3 regions of the Angustibacter sp. McL0619 genome follow, and region 3 is predicted to be linked to each of the others. Evidence: predicted binding sites of a transcription regulator. Region 3 holds the regulator's gene; each other region holds the start of a gene.

Evidence for each region. Region 3 encodes HrcA, which represses chaperone genes, less so after heat shock. Its sites were predicted from a motif close to GNTNGCACTCGGNNNNNCCGAGTGCNANC; they were not measured.
Region 1: ACPPVT_RS04135 (FmdB family zinc ribbon protein) is a predicted target of HrcA. The motif match lies at 6,718-6,746, and genes of this name have one in related genera.
Region 2: groES (co-chaperone GroES) is a predicted target of HrcA. The motif match lies at 6,164-6,192, and genes of this name have one in related genera.

What each region holds. Positions count from the first base shown of each region.
Region 1 is NZ_CP188257.1:968,644-978,828, reverse strand. It holds gene ACPPVT_RS04180 (copper resistance CopC family protein) at 1-11, shown strand, start outside; gene ACPPVT_RS04175 (MauE/DoxX family redox-associated membrane protein) at 8-550, shown strand; gene ACPPVT_RS04170 (thioredoxin domain-containing protein) at 547-1,296, shown strand; gene ACPPVT_RS04165 (ABC transporter ATP-binding protein) at 1,304-2,377, opposite strand; gene ACPPVT_RS04160 (ABC transporter permease) at 2,408-3,244, opposite strand; gene modA (molybdate ABC transporter substrate-binding protein) at 3,261-4,067, opposite strand; gene ACPPVT_RS04150 (TOBE domain-containing protein) at 4,064-4,474, opposite strand; gene ACPPVT_RS04145 (FAD-binding dehydrogenase) at 4,565-6,241, opposite strand; gene ACPPVT_RS04140 (tetratricopeptide repeat protein) at 6,238-6,606, opposite strand; gene ACPPVT_RS04135 (FmdB family zinc ribbon protein) at 6,775-7,110, shown strand; gene ACPPVT_RS04130 (S-methyl-5'-thioadenosine phosphorylase) at 7,221-8,075, shown strand; gene cpaB (Flp pilus assembly protein CpaB) at 8,171-8,833, shown strand; gene mscL (large conductance mechanosensitive channel protein MscL) at 8,862-9,299, shown strand; gene ACPPVT_RS04115 (hypothetical protein) at 9,302-9,505, opposite strand; gene ACPPVT_RS04110 (AAA domain-containing protein) at 9,513-10,185, opposite strand, start outside.
Region 2 is NZ_CP188257.1:4,032,145-4,042,329, reverse strand. It holds gene ACPPVT_RS18830 (hypothetical protein) at 1-670, opposite strand, end outside; gene ACPPVT_RS18825 (hypothetical protein) at 728-2,236, opposite strand; gene ACPPVT_RS18820 (CHAT domain-containing protein) at 2,242-4,359, opposite strand; gene ACPPVT_RS18815 (THUMP-like domain-containing protein) at 4,491-5,696, opposite strand; gene ACPPVT_RS18810 (biotin/lipoyl-binding carrier protein) at 5,702-5,923, opposite strand; gene groES (co-chaperone GroES) at 6,333-6,629, shown strand; gene groL (chaperonin GroEL) at 6,739-8,361, shown strand; gene ACPPVT_RS18795 (WhiB family transcriptional regulator) at 8,428-8,733, opposite strand; gene ACPPVT_RS18790 (MerR family transcriptional regulator) at 8,954-9,910, shown strand; gene ACPPVT_RS18785 (response regulator) at 10,051-10,185, shown strand, end outside.
Region 3 is NZ_CP188257.1:1,699,669-1,709,853, forward strand. It holds gene ACPPVT_RS07820 (ATP-binding cassette domain-containing protein) at 1-35, shown strand, start outside; gene ACPPVT_RS07825 (ABC transporter permease) at 32-868, shown strand; gene ACPPVT_RS07830 (protealysin inhibitor emfourin) at 921-1,214, opposite strand; gene ACPPVT_RS07835 (M4 family metallopeptidase) at 1,211-2,293, opposite strand; gene ACPPVT_RS07840 (AMP-dependent synthetase/ligase) at 2,543-4,411, shown strand; gene ACPPVT_RS07845 (MOSC domain-containing protein) at 4,471-5,133, shown strand; gene hemW (radical SAM family heme chaperone HemW) at 5,152-6,369, shown strand; gene ACPPVT_RS07855 (DUF4870 domain-containing protein) at 6,398-6,898, opposite strand; gene ACPPVT_RS07860 (DUF4870 domain-containing protein) at 6,929-7,450, opposite strand; gene ACPPVT_RS07865 (DUF3097 domain-containing protein) at 7,514-8,377, opposite strand; gene hrcA (heat-inducible transcriptional repressor HrcA) at 8,607-9,626, shown strand; gene dnaJ (molecular chaperone DnaJ) at 9,688-10,185, shown strand, end outside.

The sequences.
Region 1 (10,185 bases), 730 kb from region 3:
AGGCCTCGTGAGCAGGGAGTACGCGCCTGCCTGGCGGCTGTGGCTGGCCACCGCAGCGCGGCTGGTGCTGGGGGGCGTGCTAATCGTGGCCGGATGGCTCAAGCTCCCGGACCCCGCGGCGTCGGTCCGCGCGGTGCGCGCCTACCAGCTGCTGCCCGAGTCGGTCGTGCCGTCGGTCGGCCACGGACTGCCGTTGCTGGAGATCGTGGTCGGCGTCCTGCTGGTGGTCGGCTTCGCCACCCGGTTCGCGGCCGCCGTCGGCGGACTGCTCATGCTCGCGTTCATCATCGGCATCTCGTCGGCCTGGGCCCGCGGCCTGACCATCGACTGCGGCTGCTTCGGCGGCGGTGGTTCGGTGGCGGCCAACCAGACCAAGTACCTGCAGGAGATACTCCGTGACACCGGGCTGCTGCTCGCGGCCGCCTTCCTGGTGGTCTGGCCGGGCAGCCGGCTCTCCCTCGACCCGACACCGCCGACCCGACCCGCTCCGGCACCTGCGAGCGACTCGACCGCCTCAACTTCGTTGACCGAGAAGGAGACCCGACCATGACCTCCGGCAAAGCATCCCGCGAGACCCGCGAGGCTAAGGCCGCCGAGCGCCGAGCCTCCGCGGCCAAGGCCGAGTCCCGACGGCGCAACGGCATCATCACCGCCGTGGTGGCCGTGGTCGTCCTGGTGGTGGTGGGCGCCTACGTCCTCATCCAGAACGACAACAGCTCCAAGACAGGGTCCAGCAGCAACGCGGCACCGAAGAACACCCAGGGGAAGGCGAACCAGACGATCGTGGTGGGCTCACCGAGCGCAACCGTGCTGGTGACGGCCTACGAGGACTTCCAGTGCCCGGTCTGCAAGCAGTTCGAGCAGACCAGCGGACCGGTGCTGCTCGCCTACCTCAACCAGCAGCAGATCAAGATGAACTACCGGCCGATCGCCTTCCTGGACAGCGCCTCCACCACCAACTACTCGACCCGGGCGCTGAACAGCGCGGGCTGCGTGGTGGACACCAAGCTCGACGCGTTCCAGGCGTACCACAAGCTGCTGTTCGAGAACCAGCCGGCGGAGGGCAGCGCGGGCCTGCCGAACAGCAAGCTCATCGAGCTGGCCAAGCAGGCCGGCGCGGGTGACATTTCCGCGTGCGTCAACGCCGAGACGTTCAAGGGCTGGACGGTGGCGGTGACCGACCAGGCGAGCAAGGACGGTGTCAACGGCACGCCTACCGTCAAGGTCAACGAGCAGGTGCTGACGAACCCGTCGCCGACCGAGTTGAAGAGCGCCATCGACGCAGCTCTGAAGTAGGCGGCGCTCAAGTAGGCGAAGGGTAGACCTCCACCTCGGTCGCCTTGACCGACAGCCAGACCGCCGAACCGGGCCGTAGCGCGAGCTCGGCAACGGCGGCCGGGGTGATGTCCACCAGCAGCGAGGGCTGCGAGCGGACGTGCACACGCACCCTGTCGTGCAAGGGTTCCAACCCGTCGACGACGCCGGACCACAGGTTCCGGGCGCTGCCCGGCCCGGGCCGCTCAAGGTGCATGCTGACCGCGGACGGCGGGACGGCGACCAGCACCCGTTCGCCGACAGTCACCTCGCTCGCGCCGCGGATCTTCCCACCACCGTCGAGCTCGACGACGTGGTCCGCCGCTCCGTTGCCAGACAGCAGGTTCAGCCCCACCAGCCGGGCGACGTAGTCGGTGGCGGGGCGGCGGGCGACGTCCGCCGGCCGGCCCTGCTGGACGACGCGTCCGGCCTCGACCACGACCAGCCGGTCCGCCATCACCATGGCCTCGACCGGGTCGTGCGAGACGACCACGACCGGCCCGCCGAACTCGACCAGATGCCGGCGAAGGGTGACCCGCAGCTCGAGCCGGGCCCGGGCGTCCAGCGCGGCCAGCGGTTCGTCCAGCAGCAGCACCCGTGGCCGGCGGGCCAGCGCTCGGGCCAGCGCGACCCGCTGCGCCTGCCCGCCGGAGAGCTGGGCCGGCCGCCGGTCGGCCAGCGGCTCGACGTCCAGCCGTTGCAGCCACTCGCGTGCGCCGTCCCGGGCGATCTGCCGGTGAGCCCCGGCCGAGCGGGCCGCGAAGGCGACGTTCTCCAGCACCGACAGGTGCGGGAACAGCCGGTAGTCCTGAAAGACCAGGCCGACCGAGCGCTGCTCCGGCGGCACGAAGACGTCGGCGCCGTCGTCCAGGACCTGGCCGTCCAGCTCGATCCGCCCGTGCTGCAAGGGCTCCAGCCCGGCCACCGCCCGCAGCAAGGTGGTCTTGCCGGCCCCGTTCGGCCCGAGCAGGACGACCACCTCGTCGGGGGCGACCTCCACCTCGAGCTGCACGGTGAACGTGCCGCGGGTGATCTCGCCGTGCACCCGCAGCGACCCGCTCACTGGTTCACCCCGCTCACTGGTTCACCCCGCTCACTGGTTCACCCCGGTGCGCAACCAGCTGTCCCGCAGCAGCACCAGGACGGTGACCGAGACCGCCAGCAGCACCAGGGACAACGCGATGGCCGCATCGGGGTCGGTCTGCAACGCGATGTAGGTGGCCACCGGCATCGTCTGGGTGCGGCCCGGGAAGTTGCCGGCGAAGGTGATCGTGGCACCGAACTCGCCCAGCGCCCTGGCCCAGGCCAGCACGGCGCCGGCGACCAGCGACGGTGCCACCAGCGGCAGGGTGACCCGGCGGAACACGGTGATCCGGCTCGCGCCCAGCGTGACGGCCGCCTCGTCCATCCCCCGGTCGGCACTGCGGAACGCGCCCTCCAGCGTCAGCACCAGGAACGGCATCGCGACGAACGCCTCGGCGATCACCACGGCGGCCGGGGTGAACGGCAAGGTGATGCCGAACCAGGAGTCGAGGTACTGCCCGACCACGCCTCGCCGTCCGAGCGCCATCAGCAGCGCGACCCCACCGACCACCGGCGGCAGCACCAGCGGCACCGTGACCAGCGCGCGCAGCAGCGCGGTACCAGGCACCCGCGACCTGGCCAGCACCCAGGCCAGCGGCACGCCGAGCACCAGGCACACCCCGGTCGCCAGCGTCGCGCTGACCAGGGACAGCTTCAGCGCGCTGGCGACCTGATCGCCGGACAGCAGCTCGGGCAGCGCCCGCCAGGGCGCCCGGATGAGCAGCGCCAGCAGCGGCAGCACCAGGAAGACCACGCCGACCGCTGCGGGTACGGCCAACGGCCACGGCGGACGGTCGCTCGGTCCGCGTCGGCGCGAGGTCCGTCGCGCGACGGCGGACCTGCTCACGTCTGGCGGCACATGGTCAGGGTGCCTGGAAACCTGCCGCAGTCAGCACCGACGTGCCGGTCGGCGAGAGCACGAAGTTCATGAAGGCTTGGGCGGCGGCGGCGTTCTTGGAGCTCTTCAGGGTGGCGATCGGGTAGGACGTCGAGGCGTTCACGTCGTCCGGGATCTGCACTCCAGCCACCTTGTCACCGGCCGACTTGACGTCGGTGACGTAGACCATGCCCGCGTCCACCTCGCCGAGGGTGACCTTGGACAGCACCGCCTTGACGTCGGCCTCCTCCGTCACCGGCTTCACCGTGATGCCGGCGTTCTTGAAGACCTGTGCGGCGACCGCACCGCAGGGCACCTCGGACTGGCACAGCGCCACCTTGACCGAGGACTTGGCCAGGTCGTTCACTCCGGTCACCTTGGCCGGGTTGGTCGGCGGCACGGCGATCTCCATCACGTTCTTGGCGAACGTCTTCGGGTCGGCCGCGTCGCCGGCGTCCGTCACCTGGGTCATGTTCTTCGCACTGGCCGAGGCGAACACGTCCGCCGGCGCGCCCTGGGTGATCTGCTCGGCGAGCCCGGAGCTCGGGCCGAAGCTGAAGGTCACCTTGACCCCCGGGTTGGCCGCCTCGAACTTCTTGCCCAGGTCGGTGAACGACTCGGTCAGCGACGCCGCCGCGAACACCGTGATGGTGCCACTGACCGAGCCGGACGAGGTCGACGACGAGCCCCCTGCGCTCGACGTGTCGCTCTTGCTGTCGTCCCCGCAGCCCGCGGTGAACAGGGCGAGGGTCGCCACCAGGGTGACGGTCATGGTGCGACGGATGGTGTTCACGGCTGCTCCGGCTTCTCGATGACGACGTGGGTGGACTTCACGGATGCGATGGCGAGCACTCCCGGCTCGAGGCCCAGGTCGTCGGCGGCCTCGCGACTCATCAGCGACACCAGGCGGTGCGGTCCGGCCTGGACGTCGACCTGGGCCATCACGGTGTCCCGCACGACCCGGGTGACCAGCCCGACGAAGCGGTTGCGCGCCGACTCGACCAGGATCGGACGCGGCGTGGGTCGCTCGGTCGCCCCGGCGACCTCGGTGGCCAGCCGGGCCAGCTCGGTGCCGTCGACGACCTGCCGGCCGGCGGCGTCCGCCTCGACGCTCAGCCGTCCGGCGTCCACCCAGCGGCGCAGCGTGTCGTCGCTGACGCCGAGCAGCTCGGCTGCCTCACGGATCCGGTAGAGCGGCACCAGCGCAATGTAGCCGCACCTGCGGCTGGATAGCCATGATCTGGCCGCAGTCGCGTCGGCCTACGCGGCTACGCCCTACGCGGCTGCGGGCTACGCGGTCGCGGCGGCGGCGGCCCGGCCGGCCGTGCGTCCGCTGAACAGGCAGCCGCCCAGGAAGGTTCCCTCCAGCGACCGGTACCCGTGCATCCCACCACCGCCGAAGCCGGCCACCTCGCCGGCCGCGTACAGGCCGGGGATGGGCTCGCCCACGCTGTCCGCGCTGGCGCGCAGCACCCGAGCGGACAGGTCCGTCTCCAGTCCGCCGAGGGTCTTGCGGGTCAGCACCCGAAGCCGGACCGCGATCAACGGACCGGCCTTCGGGTCGAGCAGCCTGTGCGGCGTGGCCGTGCGGATCAGCTTGTCGCCGCGGTACCGGCGAGCGCCGTGGATCGCGGTGATCTGCAGGTCCTTGGTGAAGTCGTTGTCGACCTCGCGGTCGCGGGCCAGCACCTGCCGCTCGATGTCGTCGAAGTCCAGCAGGTCGTTGCCGGCCAACGCGTTCATCCCGGCCACGAGCTCGCGCAGCGAGTCCCGGACGACGAAGTCGACGCCGTTGCGCTTGAACGCCTCGACCGGGCCGGGCGCACCAGGCTTGACCCGGGACAGCACCTGGCGCACGTCCTTGCCGGTCAGGTCCGGGTTCTGCTCCGAGCCGGACAGCGCGAACTCCTTCTCGATGATCTTCTGGGTCAGCACGAACCAGGTGTGGTCGTGACCGGTGCCCAGGATGTGCTCGAGGGTGCCGAGGGTGTCGAACCCGGGGAAGTACGGCACAGGCAGGCGCCTGCCGGTCGCGTCCAGCCACAGCGACGACGGGCCGGGCAGGATCCGGATGCCGTGCCCGGGCCAGATCGGGTCCCAGTTCTGGATGCCCTCGGTGTAGTGCCACATCCGGTCGCGGTTGACGATCGAGCCGCCGGCCGCCTCGGTGATGGCGAGCATCCGTCCGTCCACGTGCGCCGGGACGCCGGTCAGCATGTCCTGCGGCGGCGGGGGCAGCCGCTTGGGCCAGCTCGCGCGCACCAGGTCGTGGTTGCCGCCGATCCCACCGGCGGTGACGATCACCGCCTGGGCGCGCAGGCTGAACTCGCCCGCCACGGTGCGCGAGGACGACTCGCCGCGACGCACGTCGCTCGGCTCGAGCACGACCCCGCTCACCCCGTCCACCACGCCGTCGGTCACGTTCAGAGCGTCCACCCGGTGCCGGGACGCCAGGCGCACCAGCCCGCGTTCGATCCCGACCCGCACCCGGCGCTCGAACGGCTCGACCACCCCGGGGCCGGTGCCCCAGGTGATGTGGAAGCGCGGCACCGAGTTGCCCGGCCCGTCGGCGAGGTACCCGCCGCGCTCGGCCCAACCGACCACGGGGAAGAAGCGCACGCCCTGCTCGCGCAGCCAGGTGCGCTTCTCGGTGGCGGCCCACTCGACGTAGGCACGCGCCCAGCGCCGCGGCCAGTGGTCCTCCCGCTCGCGGTCGAAGCCGGCCGTGCCCAACCAGTCCTGCCACGCCAGGTCCAGCGAGTCCTTGATGCCCATCCGGCGCTGCTCGGGGCTGTCGACCAGGAACAGGCCGCCGAACGACCAGAACGCCTGCCCGCCCAGGGCCTGCTCGGGCTCCTGGTCCACCAGTATCACCCGCCGTCCGGCGTCCACCAGCTCGGCGGTGGCGACCAGCCCGGCCAACCCGGCACCGACCACGATGACGTCTGCGTCCATCCCGGAGTTCATGTCGCGAATAGTTGCATGCCGTCCGCGTAGGCCAGGTGCTCCTCGCGCGGGTCGAGCGCGGCGGCGAGCCTCAGCCAGCGGCGCGCGGCGTCCGGGGCGCCCTGACGGGTCAGCGTGCGGCCGAGCAGGTGCGCCGCCTCGGCGTCGCTCGGGTCGGTCTCGACCAGCCGCTCGGCGATCTCGCGGGCACGACCCAGGGCGGCGAACCGGTAGCAGGACAGCGCGAGCAGACGCTGGGCGGCAGGTGCCGCGAGGTCGTCGCGCTCCATCCGCTCCAGCGTGGAGATGGCGTGCCGGGGGTGGCCGTCGGCCAGGTACTGCTCGGCGAGGCGGAAGAGCTCGTAGCCGCTCGGGGTGGTGGTCATGGCGACACAACGTGCGCGCTGGGGCGGACCATTCCGCGCGCTGCGTGCTCGGCGCCGTGCTCAGGGCCGCCGGAATCGTCGCGTCGACGCGGATGTTGACCAACCCGTACACTTGGCACTCGACAGACCGGAGTGCCAAGATCCGGTGCGCACCTGTGGAGGGCCTGGATGCCGACGTACGACTACGCCTGCACGCACTGCGATCACGCGTTCGAGATCGTGCAGTCGTTCACGGACGACGCGCTGACCGTCTGCCCGGAGTGTGGCGGCCGGCTGCGCAAGGTGTTCGGTTCCGTGGGCGTGGTGTTCAAGGGCTCCGGCTTCTACCGCACCGACTCGCGCAGCGCTTCCTCGTCGATCCCGGCGGGCAAGTCGGACTCGAAGTCGGACTCGAAGTCCGAGTCGAAGTCGGACTCGAAGTCCGAGTCGAAGTCCGAGTCGAAGTCAGGCTCGAAGTCAGGCTCGAAGTCCGAGAGCAGCTCGGGCTCCACCTCCGCCGCCTGAGCGGAGCACCAGCCCGCGCCAGTCCCCCTGTGGACGGCGGATCGTCCCACCGTCCACAGATCGGTCCGTCAAAGGACAGCGGCGCGTGGCCCCGCCCTAGGGTTGTGGCCATGACCGATCCGGCCACACCTGCCTCCCACTCCACTGCCGCAAGCGAACCGAGCCCCGCACCGATCGGGGTGATCGGCGGCTCGGGCTTTTACTCGTTCCTGGACGACGCCACCGAAGTGGCCGTGCCGACCCCGTTCGGCGAGCCCAGCTCGCCGGTCACCCTCGGGGCAGTCGGCGGTCGCCAGGTGGCGTTCGTGCCACGGCACGGCCGCGACCACCGGTTCGCGCCGCACCGGGTCAACTACCGGGCCAACCTGTGGGCGCTACGCGCTCTGGGAGTGCGCCAGGTGCTGGCGCCCTGCGCCGTGGGTTCGCTGCGCGCCGAGAACGGTCCCGGCACGATCGTGCTGCCCGACCAGGTCGTCGACCGCACGTGGGGCCGCGAGCACACTGTCTACGACGCCGAGGGCCCGGTCGTGCACGTGTCGATGGCCGACCCCTACTGCCCGCGCGGACGTCGCGCGGTGCTGGACGTCGCCAACGACACCGGCGAGCACGTGGTGGACGGCGGGACGCTGGTCGTGATCAACGGTCCGCGGTTCTCCAGCCGGGCCGAGTCGCACTGGCACAGCGCCGCCGGGTGGTCCGTGGTCGGCATGACCGGCATGCCGGAGGCGGCGATCGCCCGCGAGCTGGCCATCTGCCTGACCTCGATCGCGCTGGTCACCGACCTGGACGCCGGGGTGGCCGAGGGCGAGGGCGTCACCCACCACGAGGTGCTGGAGGTCTTCGCCCGCAACGTCGAACGGCTCAAGGCGATGCTCGGCCACGTCGTCCCGACCATGCCGACGGACGACGACTGCGGCTGCCGGCACGCGCTTGACGGGCAGCGCTTGCCGTTCGACCTGCCGTGAGACTGCCCGGTCTGCGCCGACCGACCCGCTCTGCCCAGCCGGGCCGGCCGCGTTCGCCGGGCCGGCCGACTGCCGGTGTCGGTGGATGGGTCCCCTTGCGCCGCAGGCTTCCCAGCCTGCGGCGCTGGCTCGCGGGCGGCTGTGCGGCGGCTTCGGTCGGGGTCGGGCTGAACGTACTGGCACCCGATCCGGCGCCGGGTCGGTCGGTGCTGGTCGCCGCTCGGGACGTGCCGGCCGGGGCCTCGTTGCAGGACGGCGACCTGGCAGTGGCTCGACGTCCACCGAACACGCTCCCCGGGGAGGTGCTGCGCCAGCGCGGGTTGGCGCTCGGACGGGTGGTCAGCACACCGCTGCAGGCGGGCGAGGTCCTGACCCCGGCCAGGCTGGTCGGCCGGGGGCTGCTCGCCGGGCGGTCGGCCGGCGACGTAGCCGTCCCGGTGCGGATCGCGGACGGTGCGGCCACCGCGATGCTGCGGCCGGGAAGCCGGATCGACGTCCTGGTCGCGCTGACGGACGCCACGAGTGCCCGAACCGTCGCCCGCGGCGCCACCGTGCTGGCTATGCCCGGGACCGGCGGGGCAGACGGCGGGGCAGACGGACGAGCAGTCGGTGGGCCTGCCCGCGGCGAGAGCCTGCTCGGCGGGGGCGGCACCGATCCGGGCCAGGGCGGGCTGCTGCTGCTCGCTGTTCCCGGATCGACGGCGGCCGACCTGGCGCAGGCCGAAGCGATCGGGCCGCTGTCCTTCCTGATCCGGTAGCGTTCAGGCGTTTCCGCATCCCGAGCAGATGGGCGATCCGATGCTGAAGGGCTTCAAGGACTTCCTGATGCGAGGCAACGTCGTCGACCTCGCGGTCGCGGTGGTCATCGGCGCGGCGTTCGGCCTCGTGATCAAGGCGGTGATCGACGGGCTGATCAACCCGTTGATCGCGGCGATCTTCAGCAAGCCGAACTTGAACAGCGTCGGCGTGTTCCACATCAACGGCGCCATCTTCTCGATCGGGTTGGTGCTCAGCGCGGTGATCAACTTCGTCATCGTGGCGGCGGCGATCTACTTCATCGTCGTGGCTCCGATGAACCACCTGGCCGAGCGGCGCAAGCGCGGCGAGGAGCCCGAGCCCGAGGCGCCGACCGAAGAGGTCATCCTGCTCACCGAGATCCGCGACCTGCTCAGCCGGACCAGCGGCTCAGGCAGCGGCGGAACCGCAGGTCCTCCCCCGGCCTGACCTCATTCCCAGTGCGGGGGGCGCTGCTCGTTCAGCCACTTCTCGTGCTGGTCACGGCGGGCGTCCCCGTCCGGGAGCTCACCCCAGCCGACGTCCGTGTCGTCCTTCGTCTGTCCGTTCTGGTCGCCGGTGGCGCCGGGGCCGGTTGCAGCGCGTGTCGCTCGCCGGTGCTTGCCGCGGCGAGGCTCCGGTGCTTCGTCGGTCATGTCTCGCCTACTCCCCGGCGGACCGGACCCGGACGATCGCGGCGTCCACGGCGGCGTCGATCCTGCTCCCCCGTCGCGAGAAGCCGAGCTGCTGGCGGGCCAACGCCGCGACCTCGTCGTGGGTGCGCAGCAACGTGTCCGAGCAGATCCAGCCGACCACCGCATCGAGGTCGCCGTCCGAGTAGTCCTCGACCGGCAGCCCGGACGGCACCCGCGGCCTGGGCCCCGCCCGGTTCGCCGCAGCTGACGACGATCCCGCGACCGCGTAGGACGTGGGGAACAGCGCGTCGTCGGCGTCCCAGCGCACCGGCAGCGCACCATCGAGCGCCGGCTCAGCGGGCGCACCCGCGACAGCCGACGCCCGAGCGACGACGGAGCGGATCCGGGCGACCTCGCGAGCCGGGTCGCGGAACACGTCGGTCGACCAGCTGCGCACGTGCGTCCAACCGAGTCGCTGCAGCTGCTCGCCGCGCAGCCGGTCGCGTTCACGGCTGCTGCGCACCGCCGCATACTGCGGGCCGTCCGCCTCGACCGCCACCAGCAGCGGGCCGTCCGCCTCGCCGACCGCGAGGTCGATCCGTGCCCGGGACGCGCCGTAGCGCTCGACGACCCGCAGGTCCTGCCCGCGCAGCCTCGCCGCCAGGTCGGCTACCACGAGGTCGCTGGACGCCGGGTCCACG
Region 2 (10,185 bases), 2.3 Mb from region 3:
CGAACTTCAGCCGGCGGTCTGGACCGATGATGCATGGCACAACAGAGAACCCGAAGGTCACCGGCACTGGCCCGTGGAAGCTGACCCAGTCGTCCTTCTCGCGCTTCCACGACACGTCGGCGTTCGCCTTTCCGATCAGGTCGGAGACGGCGTCCACGGAGACACCCAGGGTCTGGCCCCCCGCTGAGCCGGCGCGCGCTGCGAACGTGGTGGCCGTGAGGGTGCGCGTCACGAGCAAGAGCTGTTGAGAGGCGTCCGAGAGGAAGATCGACGTGGCGGCGTTGTCAGCTATCACCTCGCCGTCGATCGTCCGCGCCAGCTCGGCGAGGTCGACCTGGTTCTCCAGGACGTCACGGACCTCGAACGCGAACTTGGTGGCGCCGTCCCAGAGCGTCGCGGTCACTTCCGCCCCTGGGACCGGTAGCCCGAGCGCGGTCAGGAAGTGAGCGGACAGGTCAAGCCCCACCCTCGCTTTGACCTCCGAGGAGCGTGTGCCCGACATGGCCGGAGCAGGGGCGGAGGTAACCTCCGGAAGGTCCGGCTCCCCTTCAAGGATGTACTTCAGTGCACCCCGCGGCTCCAGCCGGTCGTCCTGCCGTGCGACGGTCAGCAAGGGGTCGATCCCAGCCCGAGGGGCGCCCACAACGTTAGCCCCGTACAGCTCGCGCACTCTCTTCTCGAACGGGTCGCCTCCGTCCGCGCATGCCCTGAACCCCATGGCTGTCTCCTAGAAGCCTCGAAGAACCCAGTACGCCAGCACGACATTCAAGATCAGCGACACGCAGACGAGTACGCGAAGCATGCCGAGTTGCGCCCGCAGCAGGGCCAGCCGCCCGTCGGCGGTAGACGCGTTGGCCGACGCTTCGAGGAAGGCGGTTTCGGTCTCGGTGAGCTCGCGGCGTCGGCCGGTGTGCAGGCTGCGGTAGTCGGTCCCGCGTAGCAGGTACCGCGGGTCGTGGTCGGAGACGTGCCAGTCCTCGGCAAGGCACTGCCACCACTCAAGGTTCTTCGTCCGCCAGGCCTGGTTGTCCGCGATGATGGGGCCGACGAGCCGGTCGTGCGTCAGCTCCCACAGCGGCATCCCGCCGGGGCGGGGGTCGTCGCGCACCAGGTACCGGGACTGCATCCCGCTCAGCGCCTGGTCCGGGTCGGCGACCAGCGGCTTGTGCCGGGTCTGCCGGCGAAGGCCCTTCTTGCCAATGAGCTCGTGTCCGACCCAGTCGCGCAAGAGCTGGTTGGTCCTGCGGTCGCCGTCCGCGACCTCGTCGATGATGGTGCGGTAGAAAGTCGAGATCGCGCGGTCGAACGGCCGAAAATCGTCGACGTCCTTCAGGGTGATGGCGGTGAACTTCTCGCGCTGTCGGTTCCTGAGCTTGCGGTAGAGGCTGTAGCAGACCACTTGAAGGAGCACCGGCTCGATGTAGGGGTACCGGACCTTCTGGCCGTCTGCGTCCAGCGCGGTGGACTGGACGAGCCTCAAGTCGTTGACCAACGCTTGCGCCGCGTCGTCCTCGAACGTGATGTTGACCTTCTTGGCCGGCTCCTGGACTGCGCGCAGGGCCGCACGTTCGTCGAGCAGCTCCAGACGGAACGTGGCTCGGAGCTGGCCGGGGAGGAACCGTCTGAATCGGTCCAACGCGCCGACGTAGTCCTCGCGGATGGCCAGCAGCAGCCATCGGGAACGGTCCTCGAGGGCTTGTCCAAGCTGTTCGAAGAAGGCAGTCTGCCCGGTGACGTCGGAGGGGTCGAGGGTCATCACCTCTTCGAGCTGGTCGATCACGATGAGGGCACGCCGCTTGTCGCCATGACGGTCGACGAACTGTCCGATGGCCTCGTCCAGGGTCATCTGGGCGGCGACGTGGCGGTCGGTGAACTCGCCGATGAGCCCGTTCACCACGCTGAAGACGTATCTGTTGCGCACGGAGAGCTCGGCCGGCGGTGGCAGGTTCACTCTCAATGCCGAGAAGGAGGGCTGCGTCGTCGCGCAGATCACGAACTGGCGCTTCTCGAAGCTCGGCACCACCGATGTATGGATCAGTGAGGTCTTCCCAGCCCCGGACTGCGAGTGCAGCAGCATGACCCTGCCGGACAGCAGGGAGTCCACCACTGAGGACGCGTCCCGCTCGCGACCGTAGAAGTACTCATCCCGGTTGAACGGTCGGGGCCCTACATAGGGGTTCGTCGGATCCATGAACCTGCCGCCCTTGCTGGGTGCTGCGGGGGAGGAAGCGGCCACGTCGGTCATGATGTCGGCCTGGTGTCTTCGAGGTCCTCGAGGAACTCCCCACAGCTGCCCCAGAAGATGTCGAGCTGGTCACCGCCGAGGTAGCTTTCCAGATACTCCTGCACGGCCTCGGGCTCGATGGGCAGCGCCCCACTCTCGAGTTGGACGCCGACGTGCCGGCTGTACGACTCGAACGACCTACCTTCGAATCCTTTGACGGCCTCGAAGATCATCCGGAACTCCCAGTCGTCGAAGCCGTAGCCGAGGAACATCAGCGCATGCTCGGTCAGGGGCGGCTTGATGTAGCTTGGTATCCCGTCGCTCTTGTCCACCTGCTTCATCCAGGCGCGCAGCCACGCGAAGTAGTCGTCCTCCGTGAGCACGATGGACTTCCGCTCGTCCAACGTGCCGAAGAGGTGGTACACGAGCGGCCGTTCGACGCCGAACTCGTCGGGGGCGGGCATTTGCGATGGCACGCTGCGGTACCACTCGAAATGCAGTGTGACTGGCTCTTTCCCGGCAGCCCGCAGCGCGTCCTCGAGCAAGCTGTTCCAGGCCGAGGTGACGAAGACCGGTAGTTCCAGCGCAGCGAGCCTGGAGTGGTTGTCTTTCCCTCCGGACGCTTCTCGCACGAGCCGCCCGACCGCTCGGATGTGCTCGTCCAGGTCACCCTTGCTGAAGTCCCGGTCCGGCAGTCGAGGCCCGTGTTCAGTCTTCAAGTAGCTTCGCATGTACTGGGCCAGCTCGTCGCGAGTCATCGCGGGGTCGTCGGTCTCCACGACGATGTACTGCGCGACCGACGCGAGGTCGCTCTTCGCCGGGTCGAGAATCGGCGCCTGCCGGCGTTCGGCCCAGTCGCGGGCCATCCTCTGTCGTGTCGGCAGGATGCCGTCCTCGGCTCCCACGCCTGAGCCGACGACCGGCGTTGCGTGCGCTTCAGCGATGCGCATGTGGAGGTTGCGAAGTCGTTCGTCGCGCTGGTTGCCGAATCGCGGCACGTACCACGGACTACCCCGCTTGAGCCGGGAGTAGAGCACGGGCACGTACCAGTCGTCGGAGTCGCTGATGTCCGAGCGTGCCTCGGCCATCGCCCGCGCCGCGATGCCGTCCTTCTTGAGCTCTCTGAAGAACTTGGGTACGAACCTGGCTGAGGTTTCCATCGAGATGTTGCCCTGCATCGCCACGACGACCGCGCACCCAGCGAGGGACAGTGCTGGTCCGAACGCACACAGCGACGCAGCCGACGCGTCGCGGGCCAGAACGATGTCCTCGGCTTCGGCTGCCTGCGCCGGCGTTGCGGCCGTGTCCGCACGCCCCGCGGACTGGCAGGAGATGAGCGCGGCCAGGGTCGGCACGCTCGCCTGGAGGTCGGCGATCCGGTCCGCCAGGTCCGTCCCGTCGATCTTGGCGACGTTGCCCCGTTCGTTCTCCAAGAACAACACCGGTCCCTGCTCGTCGAACGTGCCGTGGGCAACCAGGAACAAGACATCTGTTCTGCGTTCGCGCAGCGCCGTGATGATGTTGTCGGCCGACGCCCGTCCCTCGTCGCCAGCCAGGACCCGCACCGACATGCCGGCCAGTGCCGTCCTGGCCCGGTCGATCTCAGCCTCGACGTCAATGGAGGTCAACCGGCTGAGACCGTCGTGGTATCCCTCTATTCCGGCGGGGTTGGCGACCACGACAAGAGCGGAAAGCTGGTCCTGCAGGCTGAGCGATGCGGGGGAGCGACCGTCGGGGTTGCTGAGGTAGCGAGAGAACCGGATGTTGTCAGTCGTCGTGAGCCGAGCACCTGACTCGGGGTGGCGCAGTGCCTCCCAGCGGATGGTCTGGTAGTCGAGCGGGGCGTCATCGGTGACGACGAGGCGCGTGTGCACGGGCAGCGACTGCGCGTTCCTGAGCGCGCGGTCAAGATAGGAGATCGCGCTCTGCCCGAAGACCATCCGCCCCAGCTCGGTGCCGTAGGCGCGCATGTCCTGCTTCAGGTCGTTGAGCCGGCCCAGGTCGATGCTGATCGGCTCACTGCTGAAGTACTGGTAGTCCTCGATGTCATCGGGGGCGTTGAATAGGATTGTCACGTCGAAGCGGCCGTTGCCGGCCCAGCGAAGGATGACGTGAAAGTCAACATGCTTGGCCATGACAGGCCCCCCTGACGCTGAACCGCGACGTCCAGCGGCTTGTAGCGTACGCCTGATTCTGACGCCTTTCTTGGCGTTTGGGAGATCCCTCACACCGTCTGGACTCTGTAACCGGCGCCGGCTGACCCGGCTCAGGGAAGCGGTCGCAGCAGCAGCACATGCGGACGTCCGGCAACCCGGGTCAGCGCGATCGTCCCCTCGGCCTCGCCGGTCAGCCGCAGCTGGCGGCGCAGCTGGATCGGGTCCACCGCGCTCCCGCGCTTCTTGATCGTCAGGGTGCCGATGCCGCGGTCGCGCAGCAGGGCGCGCAACGCCTTGAGGTGGAACGGCAGCACCTCCTCGACGGCGTACGAGTGCACCAGCGGGTCGGTGGCCGCGCTGTCGGTGGTCAGGTACGCGATGGTCGGGTCGATCACCCGCGCGCCCAGCCGTGCCGCGACCTCACCGACTAGCCCCGCCCGGATCACCGCGCCGTCCGGCTCGTGCAGAAACGCCCCGACCGCGCCGGACGGCGGGCGGACCGGTTCGCCGGCGTCGCCGACCTCGTGCACCGACCCGTTCGCGCCGAGCACCAGGGCGCTGCGGCGAACGCCCTCGCGGGCCAGCCGGCCGCTCCACAGCGCGCACTCGACGACGTCCCCGTGCACCGAGACCCACTGCGCCTCGGCGTCGTCCGGCAGCAGCCGGTGCGCGATGCCCGGCGCCAGCTTCGCCCCGGTCGCCGGGAACCGAGACGCGACGTCCAGCACGAACGAGTACGGCGGCGAGAACGCCTCGGGGTCGAAGGTGCGCTTGGAGCCGCCTCGGCCGCTGGTGCGCCGGGCCGGGTCGAGCCAGACGCCGTCGCTGCGCTCGAGCATGCCCTCGAGGTCGAGCGCCATCACGTCGTGGCAACGCACCTCGGCGTCGGACCAGTGCCGCAGGTTCACGGTGGCGAACGCCGCGGTCAGCTCGTCGGCGTCGATCGCCAGGACGGCGCGGTCCAGCCCCGCGAAGGCCATCGCGTCCGAGCCCAGGCCGCAACCGAGGTCGGCCACCCGCTGCACGTCGGCGCCGACGAACCGGCGGGCGTGGTGCGCAGCGACCGACAGACGGGTGGCCTGCTCGAGGCCGTCCGGGGTGAACAGCATCGCGTCGGCGAACGGGCCGAGCTTGTCGTGCGCCTTGGCTCGCAGCCTGGACTGCGTCAGAGCCGCGGCGACGGTGGCCGGGTCGTGGCCTTCCGAGCGCAGCCGCTCGCCGAGGGCGATGGCCTGCTTCTCGTCATACGGGGGCAGCGACTCCAGCAGCGCCCACCCGTCCGGGGTGAGCAACGCCCGCATGCCGCCGAGATCCACCAGGGTTACTTGTCGTCGACGACGACGATCAGGTCGCCCTCGCTGACCACGTCGCCCTCGCTGACCCCGACCTCCGCGATCGTCCCGGCCCACTCGACCTCGACCGGGATCTCCATCTTCATCGACTCCAGCAGCACGACCATGTCGCCGACCGCAACCCGGTCGCCGGGCGCGACGAGCACCTTGATCACGTTGGCTACGAGCTCGGCTTCGACACGCTGGGTCATCGATCCTCCGGGGTGGTCGGCTGCGGTCGGCCTCATCCTGTCACTGCGCCCGCGCCCGGGCGAACGTGTCCGGGGCGTCGTCGTCCGACGTGCGCCGTCGTCCAACTGCGGGCGGGCTTCCGACGTCCGCTCCTCGAGGGTTCCGTCCACTTCTCGGGGGTTCTACGCCTGCCGAAGCGGGCGTAGACGCACATAACGTGATCAACGGCGTGGCCGGCTGCAGCACGGCTGGGCGCTCGGCTTGGCACTCAGGTTGACCGAGTGCTAATCACCGGCATAGATTCAGCGTTGGCACTCTCACCCCGAGTGTGCCAACGGGAAGCCCCGCTCCGACCCCCGCGACGGCGGTGCGACGGCCCCCACAGACCATTCGTTCATCAGCGACATTCCCGAAGGGGGAGGTCAGCAAGTGTCGGTCAGCATCAAGCCGCTCGAGGACCGCATCGTGGTCCAGGCCGTCGAGGCCGAGACGACCACGGCTTCCGGCCTGGTTATCCCGGACACCGCCAAGGAGAAGCCCCAGGAGGGCGAGGTCAAGGCCATCGGCCCGGGCCGTATCGACGACAACGGCAACCGTGTCCCGCTCGACGTAAGCGTCGGCGACAAGGTCATCTACAGCAAGTACGGCGGTACCGAGGTCAAGTACGCGGGCGAGGAGTACCTCATCCTCTCCGCGCGCGACGTCCTCGCGATCGTCGAGAAGTGACATCCGCGGGCTGAGCCCGCACAGCAACCGCCCCGGCGGGCCCGGCCTTCCGGTGCCTTCCGGGGCGGTCGCGCACTGCAATCCTTCTGCGAAAGGCACCTGACTTCACATGGCCAAGACCCTCGAGTTCAACGACGACGCGCGCAAGTCGCTCGAGCGCGGCGTCGACCAGCTCGCCAACGCCGTCAAGGTGACCCTCGGCCCCAAGGGCCGCAACGTGGTCATCAACAAGGCGTGGGGCGCGCCCACCATCACCAACGACGGCGTCACCATCGCTCGCGAGATCGAGCTGGACGACCCGTACGAGAACCTCGGCGCACAGCTGGCCAAGGAGGTCGCGACCAAGACCAACGACGTCGCCGGTGACGGGACGACCACCGCGACCGTGCTCGCCCAGGCCATGGTGAAGGAGGGCCTGCGCAACGTCGCTGCGGGCGCCGGCCCGGCCAGCCTCAAGCGGGGCATCGACAAGGCCGTGGACGCCGTCAGCGACGCGCTGCTCAAGGCCGCCCGCGACGTCGACGGCAAGGACGACATCGCGCACGTCGCCACCATCTCCGCCCAGGACGCCACGGTCGGCGGCTTGATCGCGGACGCGTTCGACAAGGTCGGCAAGGACGGCGTCATCACGGTCGAGGAGTCCTCGACCACCACGATGGAGCTCGAGTTCACCGAGGGCATGCAGTTCGACAAGGGCTACCTGTCGCCGTACTTCATCACCGACGCCGAGCGGATGGAGGCCGTCCTCGAGGACGCCTACATCCTGATCCACCAGGCCAAGATCTCCGCTGTCACCGACCTGCTCCCGCTGCTGGAGAAGGTCGTGCAGACCGGCAAGCCGCTGTTCATCGTGGCCGAGGACGTCGACGGCGAGGCGCTGTCCACCATCGTCGTCAACAAGATCCGCGGCACCTTCAACGCGGTCGCGGTCAAGGCGCCCGGCTTCGGTGACCGTCGCAAGGCGATGCTCGGTGACATCGCGGCCCTCACCGGCGGCGAGGTGATCAGCGAGGAGCTCGGGCTCAAGCTCGACCAGGTCGGCCTCGACCAGCTCGGCAAGGCCCGCCGCATCGTCGTCACCAAGGACGACACCACGATCGTGGAGGGCGCGGGCGACGCGTCCGAGGTCAGCGGCCGGATGAACCAGATCAAGGGCGAGATCGAGCGCACCGACAGCGACTGGGACCGCGAGAAGCTGCAGGAGCGGCTGGCCAAGCTCTCCGGTGGCGTCTGCGTGATCAAGGTCGGCGCGCACACCGAGGTCGAGCTCAAGGAGAAGAAGCACCGCATCGAGGACGCCGTCTCGGCGACCCGCGCGGCCATCGAGGAGGGCATCGTCGCCGGTGGCGGCGCCGCTCTGCTGCAGGCCGTCTCGGTGCTGGACGACTCGCTGGACCTGTCCGGCGACGAGGCCACCGGTGTGGCGATCGTCCGCAAGGCGGCCGCCGAGCCGCTGCGCTGGATCGCCGAGAACGCCGGCCTCGAGGGCTACGTCGTGGTCGAGAAGGTGCGCGGCCTGCCCGCCGGGCACGGCCTGAACGCCGCCTCCGGCGAGTACGGCGACCTGATGGCTGACGGCGTCATCGACCCCGTCAAGGTCACCCGGTCGGCGCTGCGCAACGCGGCGTCCATCGCCTCCATGGTGCTGACCACCGACACTCTGGTGGTCGAGAAGAAGGAGCAGGAGCCCGAGTCGGCCGGTCACGGTCACGGGCACGGTCACGGCCACTGAGCCGACCACCCGCAACGACGAAGCGGCCCGTCCCCCGAGTGGGGGCGGGCCGCTTCGTCGTCCGGGTCAGCTTGCGGTGGCGAGCCCGCTGCCCGACTTGCTCCGCGCGTACTCCGCTTCGCGCTCGTCCTCCGTCATCGCGCCCCACACGCCGTAGGGCTCTCGCACGGTCAGTGCGTGCTGGCGGCACTGCTGGATGACCGGGCAGGTCGAGCAGACGGCCTTCGCCGCGTCGTCGCGACGCCGCCGCGTCGGTCCCCGCTCGCCCTCTGGATGGAAGAAGACGGAAGGGTCAGTGCGCCGGCAGGCACCCTGGTACTGCCATTCCCACAGGTCTGCAACTGGCCCCGGTAGTCGTGAGATCTCAGCCATGGAAGGCCTCCACTGCATGTTTCGCTTGGCCCCGCCCATGGCTCGAGCGGGGTGAACAGAGATCATTTCCTCAGGTGTTGAACTACTCTTGAAGCGGTTTGCAAGATCAACCTACAACCGCGCCAGGTGTAGTTCAAGACCCGGATCAGATCGTATGCAACCGTCGACGGATCGTCATGATCGAGTGGCGAACAGGGTCGTCAGACCGGACACTGATGGCGTGAGCGAGCGGCGCAGGCAGGAGGAGATCGGTTTGCCCGAGTCGTCCACGCTCACGGTCGCAGCGGTGGCTCGCCGCCTTGGGGTGGCCCCGGCGACGTTGCGCACCTGGGCCCGCCGCTACGGACTCGGCCCGACCGACCACCTCGCCGGATCGCACCGGCGCTACAGCAAGACCGACCTGGCCAGGCTGGTCGTGATGCGCCGACTGACTCACGAGGGGCTCTCGCCCGCGCAGGCCGCCGAGTTCGCCCTCAGCGGCCGGTCCAGCGAGGACCTGGCCGTCACCGAGCTGGACGTCGTCGGCGAGCGGCTGGCCCGTGCCGGCGGCGGCCGCGTCGTCCCGCTGCGCGAGGCGTCGGCCGCGGCCCGGGGGCTGGCCAGAGCGTCCATGACCCTGGACGCGCATGGCATCACCGAGGTGCTGCGCCGTCAGGTGCGCACGGACGGCGTTGTGCTGACCTGGGAGTCGTTGGTCTCGCCGGTGCTGATCGGGCTCGGCGAGCGGTACGCCTCGACGGGTGAGGGCGTCGAGGTCGAGCACCTGTTCAGCGAGTGCCTGACCACCGTGCTGCACGCCACCACGGCCAGCTTGGACCAACCGCGGAACACCGCGCAGGTCCTGCTGGCCTGCCCGTCCGACGAGCAGCACAGCCTGCCGTTGCACGCGGTGTCCGCGGCACTCGCCGAGCGCGGCGTGCTGGTGCGCCAGCTGGGCATGCGGATGCCGGACGGCGCGCTGCTCGCCGCAGTGCGCCGCAGCGGCCCGGCGATCGTCATGCTCTACGCGTCGATGCCGGTGCAGAGCACCGAGGTGCTGGCCGAGCTGGCGAAGGTCCGGCCGGCGCCGCGGGTGCTGGTCGGTGGACCGGGCTGGGGGCGTGACGTGCCGCCGTTCGTGACCAGGGTCGAGTCGCTCAGCGAGACCGTCGAGGAGATCATCGCCTCGATCCTGTGAGGTGTGTCGCCCTCGATCGGGCTAACCCTCAGGTCCGGCACCCATCCTGCCGATGTAGCAGTCGGACACGACGCAGAGGCCGTCGTGCTGTCGGCTGCAGGGAAAGCGGCTGACTGGATCGGACCAGGAGGACGCTGCGCATGGCGACCGTGCTCGTCTGCGATGACTCGCCGCTCGCGCGGGAGACGCTGCGCCGATCCGTGGCCACGATCCCCGGCGTGACCCGCGTGCTCGCCTCGTCCAGTGGCGAAGAGGTGCTCGCCCGCTGGCCGGTC
Region 3 (10,185 bases):
CCGGCCGGGCCGAATCGAAGGGAACCGAGTCATGACCACCATCACCACCAGTCGCCAGAGCGCCCCGAGCACCAGCCGGTCCTCGCACGTCGTCGCCGACGCGGTCACCATGCTGCGTCGCAACCTGCTGCACATCGTGCGCTACCCGGGCCTGACGGTGTTCGTGATCGGAGCACCGGTGGTGTTCCTGCTGCTGTTCGTGTACGTCTTCGGCGGCACGCTCGGGGCCGGTCTGCCCGGCGTGGACCCTTCCGGCGGACGGGCGGCCTACGTCGCCTATGTCATGCCGGGAATCCTGGCGATGACGATCGCGGGCACAGCAGGTGGTATCGCGACGACCGTCGCGATGGACATGACCGAGGGCATCACTGCCCGGTTCCGCACGATGGCGATCTCGCGGGCGGCAGTGCTCGCCGGGCACGTGCTCGGCAACACGATCCAGGCGATCCTGGCCGTCACCGTGGTGCTCGGGGTCGGCCTGCTGGTCGGGTTCCGCCCGAGCGCGGGTCCGGTCGACTGGATCGCGGCCATCGCCATCATGGTGCTCATCGCCTTCGCCATCAGCTGGCTCGCGGTGGCGATGGGGATGCAGTCGAAGTCGGTCGAGACCGCGAGCAACCTGCCCATGCTGCTCCTCCTGCTGCCCTTCCTCGGCAGCGGTTTCGTGCCGACCGACTCGATGCCGGCAGGGCTGCAGTGGTTCGCCGAGTACCAGCCGTTCACGCCGTTCGTCGAGACCATCCGCGGGCTGCTGCTCGGCACCCCGCTGGGGTCGAACCTCGTCCTCGCCCTCGGGTGGTGCGTCGTGATCACCGTCGGCGGGTACGCCTGGTCGATGAACATCTACGAACGCAAGTCCGTGCGCTGAGCCCGGGCCGCACCTGACGCACCCGCGCTGGCCCCAGGGACCTGACGAGGTCCTAGGGCCGGCGCAGGGTGCGTTCCAGCAGCTCGCGGACGTCGTCGGGCAGCTGCTGCTCGGCGACGACCACGTCGACACCGGTGCTCTCGTGGGTCAGCCGGTACACGAACCGGTCGGGCTGGGCCGGCTCGTTCGGGAGCTCGCGCAGCAGCGGCGAGCTGAGCAACGCGCGCCAGGCTGCGGCGTCCGCGGGATCGAGCGCGTCGAGGTCGATCTGCCGGTCCACCCGCATCCCGGCGAAACCGCCGCTGCGTTCCAGGTGCAGCCGCTGGGGCTCGGCCGGGTCGCTCACCCGACGCCGACCTGCTGCCAGGCATCCCGGACCGCGCTCGCCTGAGCTCCGCCAGCGCCGAACCTGGCCTCGGCCGCGGACACCGTCGCCGCCGCGAACCCGGCGAAGTCGACGTCCGAGGCGAGCGAGCCGCCGGTCAGCGTGTCGTACCAGATCCGGCCGGCGCCGTCCCACGCGCTGCCGCCGATGGCGACGGCCGCCAGGTAGAAGGCGTGGTTCGGTATGCCGGAGTTGATGTGCACGCCGCCGTTGTCACTGCTGGTGTGCACGTAGCCGGCCATGGTGGCCGGCTGCGGGTCCTTGCCCAGCTCGTCGTCGTCGTACGCGGTGCCGGGAGCGCGCATCGAGCGCAGCGCCACGCCGTTCACGGCCGCCGTGAACAGTCCGGCGCCGATCAACCAGTCCGCGCCCGCCGCGTCCTGGCCCAGGGCCCGCTGCTTGACCAGGGAGCCGAAGACGTCGGACACGCTCTCGTTCAGCGCGCCCGGCTGGTCCTGGTACTCCAGGCCGGCGGTCAGCTGCGTGACGCCGTGGGTGAGCTCGTGCCCCATCACGTCGACCGCGATGGTGAACCGGTTGAAGGTGACGCCGTCCCCGTCGCCGAAGACCATCTGCTCGCCGTCCCAGAAGGCGTTGTCGTAGGCATCGCCGTAGTGCACCGTGCCCAGCAGCGGCAGCCCCTTGCCGTCGATCGAGTCGCGACCGTAGACGTCGTAGTAGAGCGACCAGGTCTGTCCCAGGCCGTCGTACGCCTCGTCCGTCGCCGGGTCCCCGGTGGGCGGTGCGCCCTCGGCCCGGGCCTCGTCGCCGGGCAGCGTGGTGTCGTTGTGGGCCGTGCTGATGGTGCGCCGCGCCGAGGGGACCGCGCCGGGCGCCGGGTCCTGCGGTGCCGGTCCGGCGCCCGGTCCGGCGCCGGTGACGCCCCCGGACTCGCGCCGGGTGCGGTGCACCGTGTCCAGCGCCAGGGTCCGGGCGGCTGGTTGCGACCGGGCGGGGTCGGCGGCCGCGGCGAGCCGGGCCAGCAGGTACGGCGGGATGATCGAGCAACGGCTCGCCTTCGTCACGCTGCGTCGTGGCATGTCTGCTCCCTGGGTCCACTTCGACCCTAGGCCGCGACGCCGTCCTGGGCCAGGTCGGTCAATCGATCAAGTTTCCGGCCTGGGCTCTTGACCCGTCCTTTACTCTTCGTCACATTGCAGATCGACGTCACCGCCGACGCCCGACCGGCTAGGAATCGGTGACGGTCCGTCATCCCACCGGAGAGGACACCTACCGTGACCACCGCTGACGCCTCAGCCGCCCACCAGCTGTTCACCTCAGCGGTTCCGGTGGCCCGTCCGGAGGAGGTCGCCCGCTTCGAAGAGCTCCACCGACAGCTCCCCGCGTCCCTGGGGGCACTGCTCGGCTGGCGGGTCGGGCTCACCCCGGACGTGGAGGCGTTCCGCTCGCAGGCGGACGACGGCACCTGGACGACGTGGACCTGGCGAGACGTCGCGGGGGCCGTGGACGAGATCGCCGCAGGGCTGCTCGCGCTCGGGCTGGCGCCCCAGCAGCGGGTCGCCATCGCGTCCTCGACCCGGGTCGAGTGGGTGCTGGCCGACCTCGCGGTGATGCGCGCAGGCGGTGCGACCACGACGATCTACCCCTCCAGCACGCCCGCCGACGTCCGGTTCATCCTGGCCGACAGCGAGTCCGTGGTGGTGTTCGCCGAGGACGCGACCCAGCTGGCCAAGGTCCGCGACCACTGGGCCGGGCTGTCGCAGCTGCGCGCCCTGGTGGTGCTCGACCCGGACGCCCTCGGTCCGGACTCCCAGCACGCCGGTGACGCCAACGTGATGACGCTGGACGCGCTGCGCGAACGTGGCCGCCGTTCCCTGGACGCGGACCCGGACGTCGTCCGGACGGCGTGCGCCACCGTGCGCAGCGACCACCTCGCCACGCTGATCTACACGTCCGGGACGACCGGGCAGCCCAAGGGCGTGCGGCTGCTGCACTCGGCCTGGGTCTACCAGGGCGCCAGCACCGCCGCGCTCGGCCTGCTCACCCCGCAGGACCTGCAGTATCTGTGGCTGCCGCTGTCGCACGTGTTCGGCAAGGGCCTGCTGACCACCCAGCTGGTGGTCGGCTTCCCGTCCGCGGTGTGCGGTGACCTGGACCGGCTGATCGACAACCTGGCCACGGTGCGCCCGACGTTCATGGCCGGCGCCCCGCGGATCTACGAGAAAGTGCACGCCCGGGTGCGCACCCAGCTGGAGTCCGAGCGGGCGGCCAGGGCCCGGCTGGCCGCCTGGGCGATCGACGTCGGCCGCCAGGTCTCGGTGCTGCACCAGCGCGGCCAGCAACCGTCCACCTCCCTGGCCGTGCAGCACGCGCTGGCCAAGCGGCTGGTGCTGTCCAAGATCACCGCCCGGTTCGGCGGTCGCATCCGGTACTTCGTGGCCGGGTCGGCGGCCCTGAGCAAGGAGGTCGCCCAGTGGTTCCACGCGGTCGGCATCCTGGTGCTCGAGGGCTACGGGCTGACCGAGAGCTCGGCCGCCTCGTTCATCAACCGCCCCGAGGGCTTCGCGTTCGGCACGGTGGGCCAACCGTTCCCGGGCACCGAGGTGCGGCTTGAGGAGGACGGCGAGGTTCTGCTGCGCAGCCCCGGCGTGATGGCGGGCTACCACGGGCTCGAGCACGAGAGCGGTCAGGTACTGGACGATGACGGCTGGCTGCACACCGGTGACATCGGCGAGTTCGTGGACGGCTGCCTGAAGATCACCGACCGCAAGAAGGACCTCATCAAGACCTCCGGCGGCAAGTACGTCGCGCCGCAGGGCATCGAGAGCCGGTTCAAGGCGGTCTGCCCGTACGCCGCGCAGATCGTGGTGCACGGCGACGGACGTCGCTATATCACCGCACTGGTCACCTTGGACGCCGACGCGATGGCGACCTGGGCGCAGCACCACGACATGGCCGGCGCGCCGTACGAGGAGATCGTGGCATCGCCGGCGGCCCGCGAGATGGTCCAGCGCTGCCTCGACGAGCTCAACGACGGCCTGGGCAGGTGGGAGACGATCAAGCGTTTCGAGATCCTCGAGCGCGACCTGACCATCGAGTCCGGCGAGCTCACGCCGTCGTTGAAGCTGAGGCGCCGGGTCGTCGAGCGGCGTTACGGCGACCTGTTGGACGCGCTGTACGACGAGCCCGCGCACTGAGCCTGGTGCGGTGGCGGTCCGCCTGGGCCGCCGGTCGCCGCGTGTGGTCCACTAGCGCCATGGCTCTGGTCGAGGCGGTCTGCGTCGTGCACGAGGTGCATCACGACGAGGGTGGAGACGTCGGTGAGACGGCGATCGACAAGCGTCCCGTCCCGGGGCGGGTGCCGGTGCTGCAGCTGGGGCTGCACGGCGACAAGCAGCTGGACCTCGAGCACCATGGCGGTCGCGACCAGGCCGTGTACGTGTACGCCGGCGAGGACGCGTCCTGGTGGGCGGGCCAGCTCGAGCGGGACGTGCCGGCCGGACTGTTCGGCGAGAACCTGCGTACGACCGGCTTGGACGTGACCGGGGCCCTGATCGGCGAACGCTGGCGGATCGGCGAGGCCGACGAGGGTGCCGTGCTTGAGGTGACGGCGCCGCGCATCCCGTGCGCGACGTTCCAGCGCTGGCTCGACGAGCCGCAGTGGGTCAAGCGGTTCACCGAGCACGGCGCTCCCGGCGCGTACCTGCGGGTGCTGCGCGAGGGCAGCGTAGCGGCCGGGGACCGGATCGAGGTGGAGCACCGCCCGCAGCACGGCGTGCGCATCACGGACTGCTTCCCGCGCCTCTCGCCGGAGCACGCCCAGCGGCTGCTGGACAGCGAAGACGCCGGCGAGGTCCAGCTGCACGCGGACCTGCGTCGTCGTAGCGAGCTCGCTGCCGCGCGGGCCGCCTCGGTGTGAGTGCCCCAAGGGTTGCGGGTGCCGAGCGCCCTGCCTGAGGGCGAGCCGGCCCCGGACGACGGCGCGCTGCCGCCGGACGCGCTGGTCGGCCTCGGCCGACGTCCGTTCGGGGTCTACCTGCACGTCCCGTTCTGCGCTGTGCGCTGCGGTTACTGCGACTTCAACACCTACACCGCCAGCGAGCTGGGTGGCGGCGCGAGCCAGGCCACGTTCGCGCGCACCGCGCTGAGCGAGCTGGGGCTGTCCCGCCGGGTGCTGGGCGACGCGGCGCCGGCCGCCGGCACGGTGTTTGTCGGTGGCGGCACCCCGACGGTGTTGTCTTCGGACGATCTAGGACTGCTGCTCGAGGGCGTGCGGGCCACCTTCGGGTTGACCGACGACGCCGAGGTGACGACCGAGGCGAACCCCGACTCGGTGACGGCCGAGTCGTTGCAGTCGTTGCGGGACAACGGTTTCACCCGGGTCAGCTTCGGCATGCAGTCGGCGGTGCCGCACGTGCTGGCCACGCTGGACCGCACCCACGACCCCGAGCGGGTGCCGCAGGCGGTGCAGTGGGCCCGCGTGGCGGGGCTGGACGTCAGCCTTGACCTGATCTACGGGACGCCGGGGGAGTCCCTGGACGACTGGCGCGCCAGCCTGACCGCGGCGCTGGCCTGCGAGCCGGACCACGTCTCGGCGTACGCGCTGGTGGTCGAGCAGGGCACCAGGCTGGCCACCCGGGTGCGTCGCGGTGAGGTCACCATGCCGGATGACGACGACGAGGCCGACAAATACGAGCTGGCCGACGAGGTGCTGACCGGGGCGGGGCTGGGCTGGTACGAGGTCAGCAACTGGTCGACGTCGGCGGCCACCCGCTGCCGGCACAACGTCGGCTACTGGCAGGGCGCGAACTGGTGGGGCGTCGGGCCGGGGGCGCACAGCCACGTCGGCGGGGTGCGCTGGTGGAACGTCAAGCACCCCAGCGGATACGCGACCCGGTTGGCCGGCGGCCTGAGCCCGGCGGCGGCACGCGAGATCCTGTCCGCCGACCAGCAGCACGCCGAGCAGGTGCTGCTGGGGGTGCGGATGGCCGACGGTCTGGACCTGGCGGTGCTCGACCCCGGGGGTCGCCGCGCGGTGGCGGCCCTGGTCGCGGACCGCCTGGTGGACGGTCCGGCGGCGCTCGCCGGGCGAGCCGTGCTCACCCGGCGCGGCCGACTGCTCGCCGACACCGTGGTGCGTGCCCTGCTGCCCTGAGGCGCTGGCGTGAGGCGCGGCGCTGCGGTCAGTGCACCAGGTCCGGCGTCAGGGGGTAGCGGAACTCCTGGCCCTTGTTGGCAGCGACGGCCCCCATGATCTGGAGCACGATCGAGGCCACCAGGAGCAGCAGCAGGAACGGGACCAGGATGATCAGCCCGAAGCCGAGCGTCACGATGGCCAGCACCAAGCCGCCGACAACGGCGACGACCGAGACGATCAGCAGCATGATCTGGAAGTTCAGGGCAGCCGCCGCGTGCCGGCGCACGAACGGCGAACGGTCCTTGTAGATCAGGTAGACCACCAGCGGTCCCAGCACCGGGAAGCCGACCAGCCCGCCGGCCCATGGCGACAGGTGGGCGAGCGTCGCCCAGGTCCGCTCGTCAGAGGGGTTCATGGGCTGCCCGGGGTACGGCCGGCCGTACGGCCCGGCGTACGGAGCAGGCGGGTAAGGGCCGACCTGGTTGGGCGGTCCGTAGCCCGGGAGCGGCGGTGGTTGGTTCGGCTGGTCGTTCGGTGTCTGGCTCATGGTCCCCCTCGTCAGGTGCTGGCGACCGCGCTACTTCACCAGACGGATGGCGAACGGGTAGCGGTAGTGCTCGCCCTTGTTGGCAGCCAGCCCGCCGATGATGCAGAAGACGATGTTGACGACCCAGATCAGGAACGGCAGGAAGAAGAGCAGCCCGAGGGTCACGCCGGCGAGCACCCAGCAGATGACGTAGCCGATGAGCACGGTGATCTGGAAGTTGAGCGCCTCCTTGCCCTGGTCGTCGACGAGCTCCGAGCGCTCGCGGAAGACCAGCCAGGTGATCAGCGGGGCGAGGAACCCGAGCACGATGCCGCCGAGGTGGCCGAGCATCGCCCACAGCCGCGAGTCGCTCTCCGACAGCGGGGCGCCGGCGGTGACCGGCGCGGGCGCCACCGGAGGCGCCGGGGCCACCGGAGCTGCGGCTGTCGGCGGTGCGGCCGGCGGTGCGGCGGGCGGTGCTGCCGGTGCCGGGGTTGCCGCATCGGTGACGGGCTGGTCCGCGTTGGCCGCGCCCTCGCTCGGCGTGGTCGGCTCGGGCTGCTGCTCGCTCACTGGTCCTCCAGGGTTGGAATGTCTCCCATGCGCAGGTCAGCGTAGGGCTTGGGGCTCCCGGCGTCAGCGGTCCTGGGAATCCGCTGTGACGAAGTCGATCAGCTCCTCGACCCGCGCGAGCAGGTCCGGTTCGAGGTCGGCGTACGAGCTGACGCTCGACAGGATCCGCCGCCAGCCCTGGGCGACGTCCGTATGGGTCCGGTGTGGCCACCCCAGGTGCGCCAGGACGCCACGCTTCCACTCGACGTCCCGCGGCACGACGGGCCACCGGTCCAGGCCGAGCCGCTGCGGCCGCACCGACTGCCAGACGTCCACGTACGGGTGCCCGACGATCAGCAGATGGTCGCGGAACTGCCGTTGGGCCACCGCCTGTGCGGCCAGCCGGGACTCCTTGGACCCGGCAACCAGGTGGTCGACGAGCACGCCGAGCCGGCGTCCCGTGCCCGGGGCGAAGTCGCGCACCGCCGCGGCCAGGTCGTCGACCCCGTCCAGCATCTCGACCACCACGCCCTCGACCCGCAGGTCGTCCCCCCAGACCTTCTCGACCAGCTCGGCGTCGTGCTTGCCCTCGACCCAGATCCGCGACCCGCGGGCGCTGCGCGCACGCTGGTCCCGCACGAGGGTGGACCCGCTGGCCGTTCTGGTGGGCGTTGGCGGCGCTGCCGGTGCCTTGGGAGCGACGAGGACGACGGGGGCGCCGTCCAGCAGGAAGCCCGGTCCGAGCGGAAAGCCGCGGCTGCGCCCCCTGCGGTCCTCCAGGTGCACGACGTGGATGCCACCGGCCTTCTCGGTGCGGACCACCGCGCCGCACCAGCCGGTCTCGACATCCTCGACGACCAGGCCGGTCTCGGCGGTCACCTCGGTGCTGTGCCCCCGGGGCGGCGTCCTCCAGTCACCGGTCAGCACGTCGTCCCCGTAGCGGTCCACGGCGGTGATGCTAGTGGTCGAGCAGGATCCGACCAGGTCCGGTGACGGGGTGGGGCGCCAGGACGCCCAAGGGCTCCCAGCGGCGAGGACCCGGTCGATCCCTGTCGCCGGTGGCTCGCGCCGGGCGTGGGCGCCCAGGTCGAGGGCACGGTGGGCGGCGAGGACGTAGACTGGCACTCGCGCTGTTTGAGTGCCAGGTTGCTTCGAGACCGACGACGCGGAGGTGTGGATGAGTGACGAGCGACGGCTCGCCGTGCTGCGCGCCATCGTCGAGGACTACGTCGAGACCCGTGAGCCCGTCGGTTCCAAGGCGCTGGTCGAGCGGCACCGCCTCGGCGTGTCGAGCGCGACCATCCGCAACGACATGGCGGCTCTGGAGGACGAGGGCCTGATCACCCAGCCGCACACCAGCGCCGGCCGGGTGCCGACCGACGCCGGCTACCGGATGTTCGTCGACCGGCTGTCCGCCTTCAAACCCATGTCCGGCCCCGAGCGGCAGGCGATCTCCGGCTTCCTCGCCGGTGCCGTCGACCTGGACGACGTGGTGGACCGCACCGTGCGGCTGATGGCTTCGCTGACCCACCAGGTCGCGGTCATGCAGTACCCGTCGCTGACCCGCTCGACCGTGCGGCACATCGAGCTGGTCCCGATCGGCCAGCAGCGGCTGCTGGTCGTGCTCATCGCCGGCACCGGTCGGGTGGAGCAGCGGGTGCTGGAGACGGAGAACCCGCTGGACGAGAGCGTGCTCGGTGAGATCCGTGCCCGGATCAACGCCGAGTCGGCCGGCCGCCAGCTGACCGACGCGGCAGCCCGGCTGCAGCAGCTCCCCGAGCAGCTGCCGGTGGAGGACCGCGAGCTGGTGCGCTCGGTCGTCCGGGCGCTGGACGACGCCCTCATTGAGGAGCGGGAGGAGCGGGTGGTGCTCGCCGGGGCCGCCAACCTGACCCGGTTCGGCCAGGACTTCCCGGACAGCATCGGACCGGTGCTGGACGCGCTCGAGGAGCACGTCGTGCTGCTACGGCTGCTCGGTGAGCTCTCGCACGACCCCAACGCAGTCGCCGTCCGGATCGGCAGCGAGCTCGAGTACGAGGGCCTGCAGGGAACCTCAGTGGTCTCCAGCGGCTACGGCGGTGGGCAGGACGTGGTGGCCGCCCTCGGCGTCCTCGGCCCGACCCGGATGGACTACCCGACCACGATGGCCACGGTGCGCGCGGTGGCCCGCTACGTCTCCCGGGCGCTCGACGGGTAACCCGTTACCGCCCGCCCAGCCGGCCTCGCCCGGCACCATCCCGAACGGACGAAGAGGACCCTTGAGCGACCACTACGAGACCCTCGGCGTCGCCCGTGACGCCACGCCGGAGGAGATCAAGAAGGCCTACCGCAGGCTGGCCCGCAAGCTGCACCCCGACGTCAACCCCGGGCCTGAGGCGGAGGACCAGTTCAAGTCGGTCAGCGCCGCCTACGACGTGCTCAGCGACGCCGGCAAGCGTGCGAGCTACGACCGTGGCGGCGACGCGTTCGCGGGGGCGGCCGGCGGGTTCGGCCAGGGCTTCTCGTTCACGGACATCATGGACGCCTTCTTCGGCGGTCAGGGCGGCGCCGAGCGCGGGCCGCGCTCGCGCCAGCGCCGCGGTCAGGATGCCTTGATCCGGGTGCAGATCGACCTGCGGGACGCCGTGTTCGGCAGCGAGAAGGAGATCTCGGTCGACACGGCCGTCGGCTGCCCGACCTGCGACGGTCTTGGCGCGCAGCCGGGCACCGGCACCCGCACCTGCGACGTCTGCGGCGGACGCGGCCAGGTGCAGCAG